DNA from 3 places in the Oceanobacillus phoenicis genome. Region 3 is predicted to be linked to each of the others. Evidence: a T-box and tRNA genes for the amino acid it is inferred to sense, from the RefSeq annotation. Region 3 holds a T-box; the other regions hold tRNA genes.
The links. A T-box is a leader RNA that pairs with one kind of tRNA and senses whether it is charged. The one in region 3 lies ahead of leuS (leucine--tRNA ligase), so its partner is inferred to be a tRNA-Leu.
Positions count from the first base shown of each region.

Region 1: it encodes a tRNA-Leu, which carries the amino acid that the T-box ahead of leuS (leucine--tRNA ligase) is inferred to sense. The anticodon was not compared.
Region 2: it encodes a tRNA-Leu, which carries the amino acid that the T-box ahead of leuS (leucine--tRNA ligase) is inferred to sense. The anticodon was not compared.

Region 1 is NZ_JBDFME010000001.1:620,098-623,364, reverse strand. It holds rRNA gene ABC346_RS03500 (23S ribosomal RNA) at 1-1,084, shown strand, start outside; rRNA gene rrf (5S ribosomal RNA) at 1,366-1,481, shown strand; tRNA gene ABC346_RS03490 (tRNA-Val) at 1,487-1,562, shown strand; tRNA gene ABC346_RS03485 (tRNA-Thr) at 1,564-1,639, shown strand; tRNA gene ABC346_RS03480 (tRNA-Lys) at 1,688-1,763, shown strand; tRNA gene ABC346_RS03475 (tRNA-Leu) at 1,767-1,851, shown strand; tRNA gene ABC346_RS03470 (tRNA-Gly) at 1,868-1,942, shown strand; tRNA gene ABC346_RS03465 (tRNA-Leu) at 1,948-2,036, shown strand; tRNA gene ABC346_RS03460 (tRNA-Arg) at 2,040-2,116, shown strand; tRNA gene ABC346_RS03455 (tRNA-Pro) at 2,118-2,194, shown strand; tRNA gene ABC346_RS03450 (tRNA-Ala) at 2,209-2,284, shown strand; rRNA gene ABC346_RS03445 (16S ribosomal RNA) at 2,487-3,267, shown strand, end outside.
Region 2 is NZ_JBDFME010000001.1:10,092-13,358, forward strand. It holds gene ABC346_RS00060 (ArsR/SmtB family transcription factor) at 290-604, shown strand; gene ABC346_RS00065 (ArsI/CadI family heavy metal resistance metalloenzyme) at 662-1,066, shown strand; tRNA gene ABC346_RS00070 (tRNA-Leu) at 1,356-1,439, opposite strand; tRNA gene ABC346_RS00075 (tRNA-Lys) at 1,444-1,519, opposite strand; tRNA gene ABC346_RS00080 (tRNA-Gln) at 1,584-1,658, opposite strand; tRNA gene ABC346_RS00085 (tRNA-Asp) at 1,664-1,740, opposite strand; tRNA gene ABC346_RS00090 (tRNA-Glu) at 1,764-1,835, opposite strand; tRNA gene ABC346_RS00095 (tRNA-Ser) at 1,855-1,945, opposite strand; tRNA gene ABC346_RS00100 (tRNA-Asn) at 1,951-2,025, opposite strand; gene ABC346_RS00105 (SprT family protein) at 2,215-2,667, opposite strand; gene ABC346_RS00110 (catalase) at 2,982-3,267, shown strand, end outside.
Region 3 is NZ_JBDFME010000001.1:2,174,401-2,177,667, forward strand. It holds gene ABC346_RS10780 (DnaJ family domain-containing protein) at 1-303, shown strand, start outside; gene ABC346_RS10785 (hypothetical protein) at 387-788, shown strand; gene mnmM (tRNA 5-(aminomethyl)-2-thiouridylate-methyltransferase MnmM) at 875-1,432, opposite strand; T-box leader at 1,601-1,822, shown strand; gene leuS (leucine--tRNA ligase) at 1,904-3,267, shown strand, end outside.

The sequences.
Region 1 (3,267 bases), 1.6 Mb from region 3:
AGGGGCTGACACCTGCCCGGTGCTGGAAGGTTAAGGGGACGAGTTAGCTCTTCGGAGCGAAGCTTTGAACCGAAGCCCCAGTAAACGGCGGCCGTAACTATAACGGTCCTAAGGTAGCGAAATTCCTTGTCGGGTAAGTTCCGACCCGCACGAAAGGTGCAACGACTTGGGCACTGTCTCAACGAGAGACCCGGTGAAATTATACTATGCGTGAAGATGCGCATTACCCGCGACAGGACGGAAAGACCCCGTGGAGCTTTACTGTAGCCTGATATTGAATGTTTGTGCAGCTTGTACAGGATAGGTGGGAGCCTTTGAAACGTGAGCGCTAGCTTACGTGGAGGCACCCGTGGGATACCACCCTCGCTGTATGAACATTCTAACCCAGGACCGTGATCCGGTTCGGAGACAGTGTCAGGCGGGCAGTTTGACTGGGGCGGTCGCCTCCCAAAGAGTAACGGAGGCGCCCAAAGGTTCCCTCAGAATGGTTGGAAATCATTCGTAGAGTGTAAAGGCAGAAGGGAGCTTGACTGCGAGACCTACAAGTCGAGCAGGGACGAAAGTCGGGCTTAGTGATCCGGTGGTTCCGCATGGAAGGGCCATCGCTCAACGGATAAAAGCTACCCCGGGGATAACAGGCTTATCTCCCCCAAGAGTTCACATCGACGGGGAGGTTTGGCACCTCGATGTCGGCTCATCGCATCCTGGGGCTGTAGTCGGTCCCAAGGGTTGGGCTGTTCGCCCATTAAAGCGGTACGCGAGCTGGGTTCAGAACGTCGTGAGACAGTTCGGTCCCTATCCGTCGTGGGCGTTGGAAGTTTGAGAGGAGCTGTCCTTAGTACGAGAGGACCGGGATGGACACACCGCTGGTGTACCAGTTGTTCCGCCAGGAGCATGGCTGGGTAGCTACGTGTGGAAAGGATAAGTGCTGAAAGCATCTAAGCATGAAGCCCCCCTCAAGATGAAACTTCCCATCACTTCGAGTGAGTAAGATCCCTCAGAGACGATGAGGTTGATAGGTCCGAGGTGGAAGCGTGGTGACACGTGCAGCTGACGGATACTAATTGATCGAGGACTTATCTAAGTATATAAAGCGACAGGATCTGTACATCAACGTACAGACTGGACGTTCTCTGAATGAGATAAAGGAAATACAAAGAGTCGTTAGACGATTTGATATTGACTTATCGTAAGGAAGAGAAGGAAGTCTGCTAGTTGATAGAGACTGGAGCTAGAATAGAATGATGTCACGTTACTCTTATTTAGTTTTTAGGGTACAATCCTAAAAAAGTGTTGCATTTTGTCTAAGAAATGCATATAATATAACTTGTCCTTATTTTTTTTGGACTACATATTACACGAAAGTCTGGTAGCGATAGCGAAGAGGCCACACCTGTTCCCATGCCGAACACAGAAGTTAAGCTCTTCAGCGCCGATGGTAGTTGGGGCTTTGCCCCTGCAAGAGTAGGACGCCGCCAGGCAGTTCGGAGGATTAGCTCAGCTGGGAGAGCACCTGCCTTACAAGCAGGGGGTCGCAGGTTCGAGCCCTGCATCCTCCACCACGCCGGCCTAGCTCAACTGGTAGAGCAACTGACTTGTAATCAGTAGGTTGGGGGTTCAAGTCCTCTGGCCGGCACCACTTTTTTAAACAGAATATTAATGAATGGTGAATATATTCAAGTTGTACGAGCCATTAGCTCAGTCGGTAGAGCATCTGACTTTTAATCAGAGGGTCGAAGGTTCGAATCCTTCATGGCTCACCATTTGCGGGTGTGGCGGAATTGGCAGACGCGCTAGACTTAGGATCTAGTGTCTTCGGACGTGGGGGTTCAAGTCCCTCCACCCGCACCATTAAAAATATGCCAATGCGGAAGTAGTTCAGTGGTAGAACACCACCTTGCCAAGGTGGGGGTCGCGGGTTCGAATCCCGTCTTCCGCTCCAACCCTGCCGGGGTGGCGGAACTGGCAGACGCACAGGACTTAAAATCCTGCGGTAGGTGACTACCGTACCGGTTCGATTCCGGTCCTCGGCACCATTCGCGCCTGTAGCTCAATTGGATAGAGCGTTTGACTACGGATCAAGAGGTTAGGGGTTCGACTCCTCTCAGGCGCGCCATCGGGAAGTAGCTCAGCTTGGTAGAGCACTTGGTTTGGGACCAAGGGGTCGCAGGTTCGAATCCTGTCTTCCCGACCATGATTTTTAAATAAGGGGCCTTAGCTCAGCTGGGAGAGCGCCTGCCTTGCACGCAGGAGGTCAGCGGTTCGATCCCGCTAGGCTCCACCATTTCTATCAAAAAACTTTTTAAAAAGTGTTGACAAGATTTGGGAGAAATGATATATTTATAAAGTCGCTTTTTTGAGAGCGACACTGAAATTGCTCTTTGAAAACTGAACAAAACAACCAGTACGAAAGAAGAAAAACACCTCGTTTTTCTTAAAAAGAAATGAAGTCAGAAGTTGACTTCTGAAGCACAAGAAACACAACTTTTATGGAGAGTTTGATCTTGGCTCAGGACGAACGCTGGCGGCGTGCCTAATACATGCAAGTCGAGCGCAGGAAGTTATCTGATCCTTTTCGGAGGTGACGATAATGGAATGAGCGGCGGACGGGTGAGTAACACGTAGGCAACCTGCCTGTAAGACTGGGATAACTCGTGGAAACGCGAGCTAATACCGGATAACACTTTTCATCTCCTGATGAGAAGTTGAAAGGCGGCTTTTGCTGTCACTTACAGATGGGCCTGCGGCGCATTAGCTAGTTGGTAAGGTAACGGCTTACCAAGGCGACGATGCGTAGCCGACCTGAGAGGGTGATCGGCCACACTGGGACTGAGACACGGCCCAGACTCCTACGGGAGGCAGCAGTAGGGAATCTTCCGCAATGGACGAAAGTCTGACGGAGCAACGCCGCGTGAGTGATGAAGGTTTTCGGATCGTAAAACTCTGTTGTTAGGGAAGAACAAGTGCCATAGTAACTGATGGCACCTTGACGGTACCTAACCAGAAAGCCACGGCTAACTACGTGCCAGCAGCCGCGGTAATACGTAGGTGGCAAGCGTTGTCCGGAATTATTGGGCGTAAAGCGCTCGCAGGCGGTTCTTTAAGTCTGATGTGAAATCTTACGGCTCAACCGTAAACGTGCATTGGAAACTGGAGGACTTGAGTGCAGAAGAGGAGAGTGGAATTCCACGTGTAGCGGTGAAATGCGTAGAGATGTGGAGGAACACCAGTGGCGAAGGCGACTCTCTGGTCTGTAACTGACGCTGA
Region 2 (3,267 bases), 2.2 Mb from region 3:
AGTGGGATTTGAACCCACAGGGGCTATACGTCCACTAGCCCTCTAGATTGAGAGGTATCAATTATGGAATACACATCTTTTATTTAATCGCATTTCATATCGCCAGTTTTGTATAAACTCTAATGTCAATCTTTTCATAAATAATTTATTTTGTAGAACCTTATTAAACTAAAACTCTAGTTAGTTAAATAAAAAACACACCTATTAATCAAAAAAAGTTGATTTATACTTTGGAAAGTGTTATTTTTATATTAATCAATAATATTTGATTAAAGGAGGTTTACCTCTCATGAAAAATATAAATAATAGGTTAACAACTGATGAACTAGCCACATATGAAAAACAGTTTAAAGCATTAGCCGATACAAGGAGGCTACATTTATTAAACTTATTAAGCATCCAAGGAGAAATGTGCGTTTGTGATTTGACCGAAGAATTAGATATACCGCAATCCAAACTTTCTTATCATCTAAAAATTATGACAGATGCTAATATCCTACACAAAGAAACGAGAGGGACTTGGAGTTATTATCGCATTAATAATGAGCATGTAGACTCTATTCTTTCGGAACAGCTATGTTGTATCTTAAAACCGTCTAAATAACGGTTTTAATTTATATATAATTAATCAAAAAAAGTTGATGAAGGAGTGTTTGCGTTAATGAATGTACACATTGGTTTAAATGTGAAAGACTTAGAAGAAAGCAAGGTATTTTACCAAAAACTGTTTAGTGTCGCCCCTGCAAAAGAAAAAGATGGGTATGTAAAGTTTTTGACTACCGAGCCAAATCTTAATCTAACACTAACAAAAGTTGAAGATGTTCAAGGGAACAATATTAATCACTTAGGTGTTCAAGTGATCTCAAAAGAAGAAGTGTTAATGCATAAAGCACGCTTAGAAAAGGAAGGTTTTTTTGCAAGAGAAGAAATGAATACAACTTGTTGTTATGCGATTCAAGACAAGTTTTGGGTAACCGACCCTGATGGAAATGAGTGGGAGTATTTTTATACAAAACAAAATGTTGATAAAAAAGATAATTCCTCTTGTTGTGTAACGGTAAATTAAATAATCCATTAAAAAAATTATATAAAATAAAAAAGCACTCAATTACGAGTGCTTTTTCTTTGCTTATTGCACTATCCAGCCCCGTTAACTAAGTAGAATCTAAAGTTCATCCATAAAAATGTACATCATCTTTTAATTTTACTTTCACTGACAAATTTAGACTGGTACGATGAAGTTAATAGATTGGGCACTTAGAAAGTATAGAACGAACAAGAATTCTTATTATTTTCGAATACAAAAAAATACCAACGGAACTTCATCCATTGGTATTACTGGTTTCATAAGTAGATGCGGTCAGTGGGATTTGAACCCACACGGGCTATACGCCCACTAGGCCCTCAACCTAGCGCGTCTGCCATTCCGCCACGACCGCAAAATGGTGAGCCATGAAGGATTCGAACCTTCGACCCTCTGATTAAAAGTCAGATGCTCTACCGACTGAGCTAATGGCTCTTATATAAAAAACAATAAAAAAATACTATTAATGCTAATAGTATTGTACCTTCAAAATAATAAATGGCTGGGCCACCAGGATTCGAACCTGGGGTACACGGGATCAAAACCCGATGCCTTACCGCTTGGCTATGGCCCAACTTATGGCGGTCCGGACGGGACTCGAACCCGCGACCTCCTGCGTGACAGGCAGGCATTCTAACCAACTGAACTACCGGACCAATATTTATTTTATTTAGAAGGATGACCCGTACGGGATTCGAACCCGTGTTACCGCCGTGAAAGGGCGGTGTCTTAACCGCTTGACCAACGGGCCATTATTTAAGTAAAAGTAATGGCGGAGAAGGAGGGATTTGAACCCTCGCGCCGCGTAAACGGCCTACACCCTTAGCAGGGGCGCCTCTTCAGCCACTTGAGTACTTCTCCCTTAATGGCTCCACAGGTAGGATTCGAACCTACGACCGATCGGTTAACAGCCGATTGCTCTACCACTGAGCTACTGTGGAATAATTATTATGTATTGCGTAACTGAATTATTACGGCAACGAAAAATATCATACTACATATTTTGCCGATTGTCAACAAGTTAATACATTTTTTAAAAACGTTTCTTCGCCTACTTGTTTTCTCAACTTGTCAGCTTTATTAATTTAACACGGAAAGATATTTATCGTCAATACTTCTTTTGAAAAAAATTAAATTTCCTTTAAACTCCCCCTACATTTCCCACATCTATACTTTCTCATATTTACTTTTCTTATTCTTTTGTAGACAAACCCACATCGATTACATTGATATTTATAAAGATACTCTCTCTGTTGTGATGGTAATGGCGAACAATGTCTTGGAGATCCAGTAGCTTTTAAAAGTTCTTTAAATTCACGATCTCCATGTTTATATCCTTTTCCTTCTATATGAAGATGATAATGACATAATTCATGCTTTATTATCCCATAAAACTCTTCTTTATTACTCTCTATTACATACTTTGGGTTCAATTCAATTACTTTTTTACTCGGTAGGTATCTGCCACCAGTAGTTCTTAAACGTGAATTGAAATACACCTTATCTACAAAAGGTTTATTAAAATACGTTAAGGATAGCTTATCGACTAATTCAAACAATTCAATATCACTAGGAAGTCTCATTAAAATCTCTCCTTACCTTATCAATAAACTATTCTTTTAGTTTAATATAATGAGAAATTATTTGCAGTAATTTGTATCATTTCCTATTATATGTACTAAGAAGATTACCATTTAACTCGACAAATTTGATTTGCTTGGAAAATAAGGTAAATGTATGATATCAGTGATTCCGAGAACTCTCAATTAATAGAGAAAATGTTTGTCCTTAAACCAATTCAGTATTTGATCTATTTGTTATTTAAAATAATTGTAATTAAATATTGATTTTTATCTGGAATATATTATAATATTAATTGTAGATGATTTAATACTTAATGAAAGAGAGGAGATTTACATTGAGTAATAAGAAAAACACATTAACAACTGCTGCTGGAGCACCAGTAGGCGATAACCAAAACTCAATTACAGCTGGACATAATGGACCTACACTACTACAAGATTTTCATTTACTAGAGAAACTTGCTCATTTTAATAGAGAACGTATTCCTGAACGTGTTGTACACGCAAAAGGTGCAGGTGCACATGGATACTTCGAAGTTACAAATGACGAAATATCAAAATATACAAAAGCTGATTTCCTCAGTGAAAAAGGTAAACGCA
Region 3 (3,267 bases):
TTAAAGGAGTCTGGTGAAAAGGATAGAAAAGATTTGCAGGGAATAGGAAAACCCTTGCCGAAGGATTATGTGAAACGAGATGTATTTCAAAACTTCCAGAAAATTGCAAAAGATGCAGGGTATCTTCCTTATTGGTTAAAGCTTCAAAAAGAGATAGCATTACAAATTCATACCATCACTAATGAAAAAGAACTAAAAAAAATTAATAAACGAATTAAAGAATACAATACAGTTTGTCCCACTTCCATGCAACGTTCAACTATCACTTTAGAAGAATTAGCGAAAGCAAAAAAGATCTGGTAGTGCAAATTTCCTCTTTCTTGAATTTTTATTTATGATACAATAAAAAAGTTAAAATTCAAGATATAGAAGTGGAGCGGTATTGGATGATGATCCAATTGATTATTGGAATACTATTTTTTATTGGTTTATATATATTAACAAACGATGAAGCGAAATGGCTGAAGATAATTTCATTTGTTTATTACACCATATTATCTGTCATTTTTATTGTAGGGTATAATCAACGGTTAGCATTTATTGAACGAAGTGAAACAATTATTAAAGTGGCAGAGAATCCGTTATTTAGTTGGGTTACTGTATTTGGATATTTATATTCGATACCATTTATGGTAATTGCATTATATATATTGTTACGTGTTGTGCTACAAATCAAAGATCAACTAAAAAAAGTGCTAACGTCTGGGTTATTTCTTCTTATAATTCTAACCGTGGGTCATTTTATAAATCTGTTGTTTATACTGCTGTTTTATGGAACTACTAGTTAAATGAGAAGAGACTTTCATATGGAAAAAGGACAAGATGAGACTCCAGCATAGGAGCTCATCAGCTGCCTAGAAAGCAAAGTGATTTCTTACCTTTTTTGTATAGCTAAAATAAAGGGAGGATTGTTTTTTTGGTTCACAAATCCATACTGTAAGACGTTATATAAATTTTGATCTAAATTAGCTACATGTTTTAATACTGCCTCTTTCTCATTAGTACCTCCATCATGACCATAATATACAACAATTACAATTAGTCCATCCTTCTTTAGTTTTGTTAGTATTCTTTGTATAGCTTCTATCGTTGAGTCGGGTTTCGTTATAATTGATTTGTCACTTCGGGGTAAGTAACCCAAATTAAAAATGGCTCCTCCGATAACATCATGTTGTACATAATCCTCAATAAGAGCATGACTTCCGTGAATTAAAGTAACATTATTTCTATGAAATTTTTCTAATTCTTGTTTAGTAGTTTGTATTGCTTGTTGTTGAATATCAAATGCATAAACATGACCACTTGTTCCAACTACTCTGCTTAAAAAAATCGTGTCATTACCGTTACCACATGTTGCATCAATAACAATTTCACCTTCATCAATTGATTCTTCTAATAAATAATGGGCGAAATGTAGTATTCCTTTTAACATAAGAAGATTATCCTCCATTTACTTTGTTATATCTATATTTTAGCATGCCTAATATTGATAAATAAATAAAAGTAGGTTTCCAATCCGAGAAAAATGTATATACTAAGATTATATTTTGATCGTATCTTGACAATGAAAAGTATTTTCATTATAATTCCAGTAAATCAATTAACGACTATGATAAGGACTAGTAGTATGTAATCCATCAAAATAGAGAGACAGTGGTTGGTGAAAACTGTTGATGATGATCATATGAACTCACCTTGGATGTTGCAATAGTGAAAATGTAGTAGCTATTGCCGTTTCATCAACGTTATCGATGTCAAGTGAGTGTCAATGATGACACTAATTTGGGTGGTACCGCGGGAATCAAAGCTTCTCGTCCCTATTTGTTGAGGGATGAGTAGCTTTTTTATTTTTCTAAAAATAGGCTATTACTCACGTAGTTTAACTATGAAAGGAAGGGTTGACATGAGTTTTCATCATCGTCAAATCGAAAAGAAGTGGCAAAACCATTGGCAAGACAATAAGACATTTAAAACGGATACATTTTCCAACAAGGAAAAATTCTATGCATTAGATATGTTTCCTTATCCATCAGGACAGGGATTACATGTAGGGCATCCAGAGGGGTATACCGCAACTGATATTTTAGCGCGGATGAAGCGTATGCAAGGCTATGAAGTGATGCACCCGATGGGATGGGATGCGTTTGGTCTCCCAGCGGAACAATATGCAATTGACACTGGTAATAGTCCAGCAGAATTCACTACCCAAAATATTAATACGTTCAAACGTCAAATAAAAGAATTAGGTTTCTCTTACGACTGGGATAGAGAAATTAATACAACTGACCCAAATTACTATAAATGGACACAATGGATTTTTAAAAAATTATATGAAAATGACCTAGCATATATGGATGAAGTCGCGGTGAATTGGTGTCCGGCTCTAGGTACCGTACTTGCCAATGAAGAAGTAATTGATGGCAAAAGTGAACGAGGGGGTCACCCTGTTGTTCGTAAACCAATGAAACAATGGATGCTAAAAATCACTGCTTACGCAGATCGTTTACTAGAGGACTTAGATGACCTTGATTGGCCAGATAGTCTAAAAGAAATGCAACGAAATTGGATTGGTCGATCAGAAGGTGCAGAAGTAACCTTTTCAATTAAGGATCATGAAGGTGAATTTACTGTATTCACCACTCGCCCAGATACATTATTTGGAGCAACATATGCTGTTGTTGCACCGGAACATCCATTAGTAAAAGAAATTACAACAATGGATCAAAAAGAATCTGTTCAAAACTATTTGGATGAAGTTCAGACCAAATCAGATTTGGAAAGAACAGATTTAGCGAAAAATAAAACAGGAGTATTTACAGGTGCTTATGCAATTAATCCAGTTAATGGAGAAGAAATGCCAATCTGGGTTGCTGACTATGTATTAATGAGTTATGGAACGGGTGCAATTATGGCTGTTCCTGCGCATGATGAACGTGATTATGAATTTGCAAATACATTTGGTTTACCTATTAAAGAAGTAGTTGCCGGCGGAAATGTAGATGATGAGGCTTATACTGGTGATGGTGAACATGTTAATTCTGAATTCTTGAATGGGTTGGGTAAGGAAGAAGCAATAACGAAAATGATTGATTGGCTAGAAGCTAATGGTAGTGGGGAGAAAAAAATAACTTATCGTCTACGTGACTGGCTGTTTGCTCGTCAACGCTATTGGGGAGAACCAATTCCAATTATTCATTGGGAAGACGGTACAATGACAGCTGTACCTGATGAGGATTTACCATTGACACTTCCTCAAGTTGCTGAAAT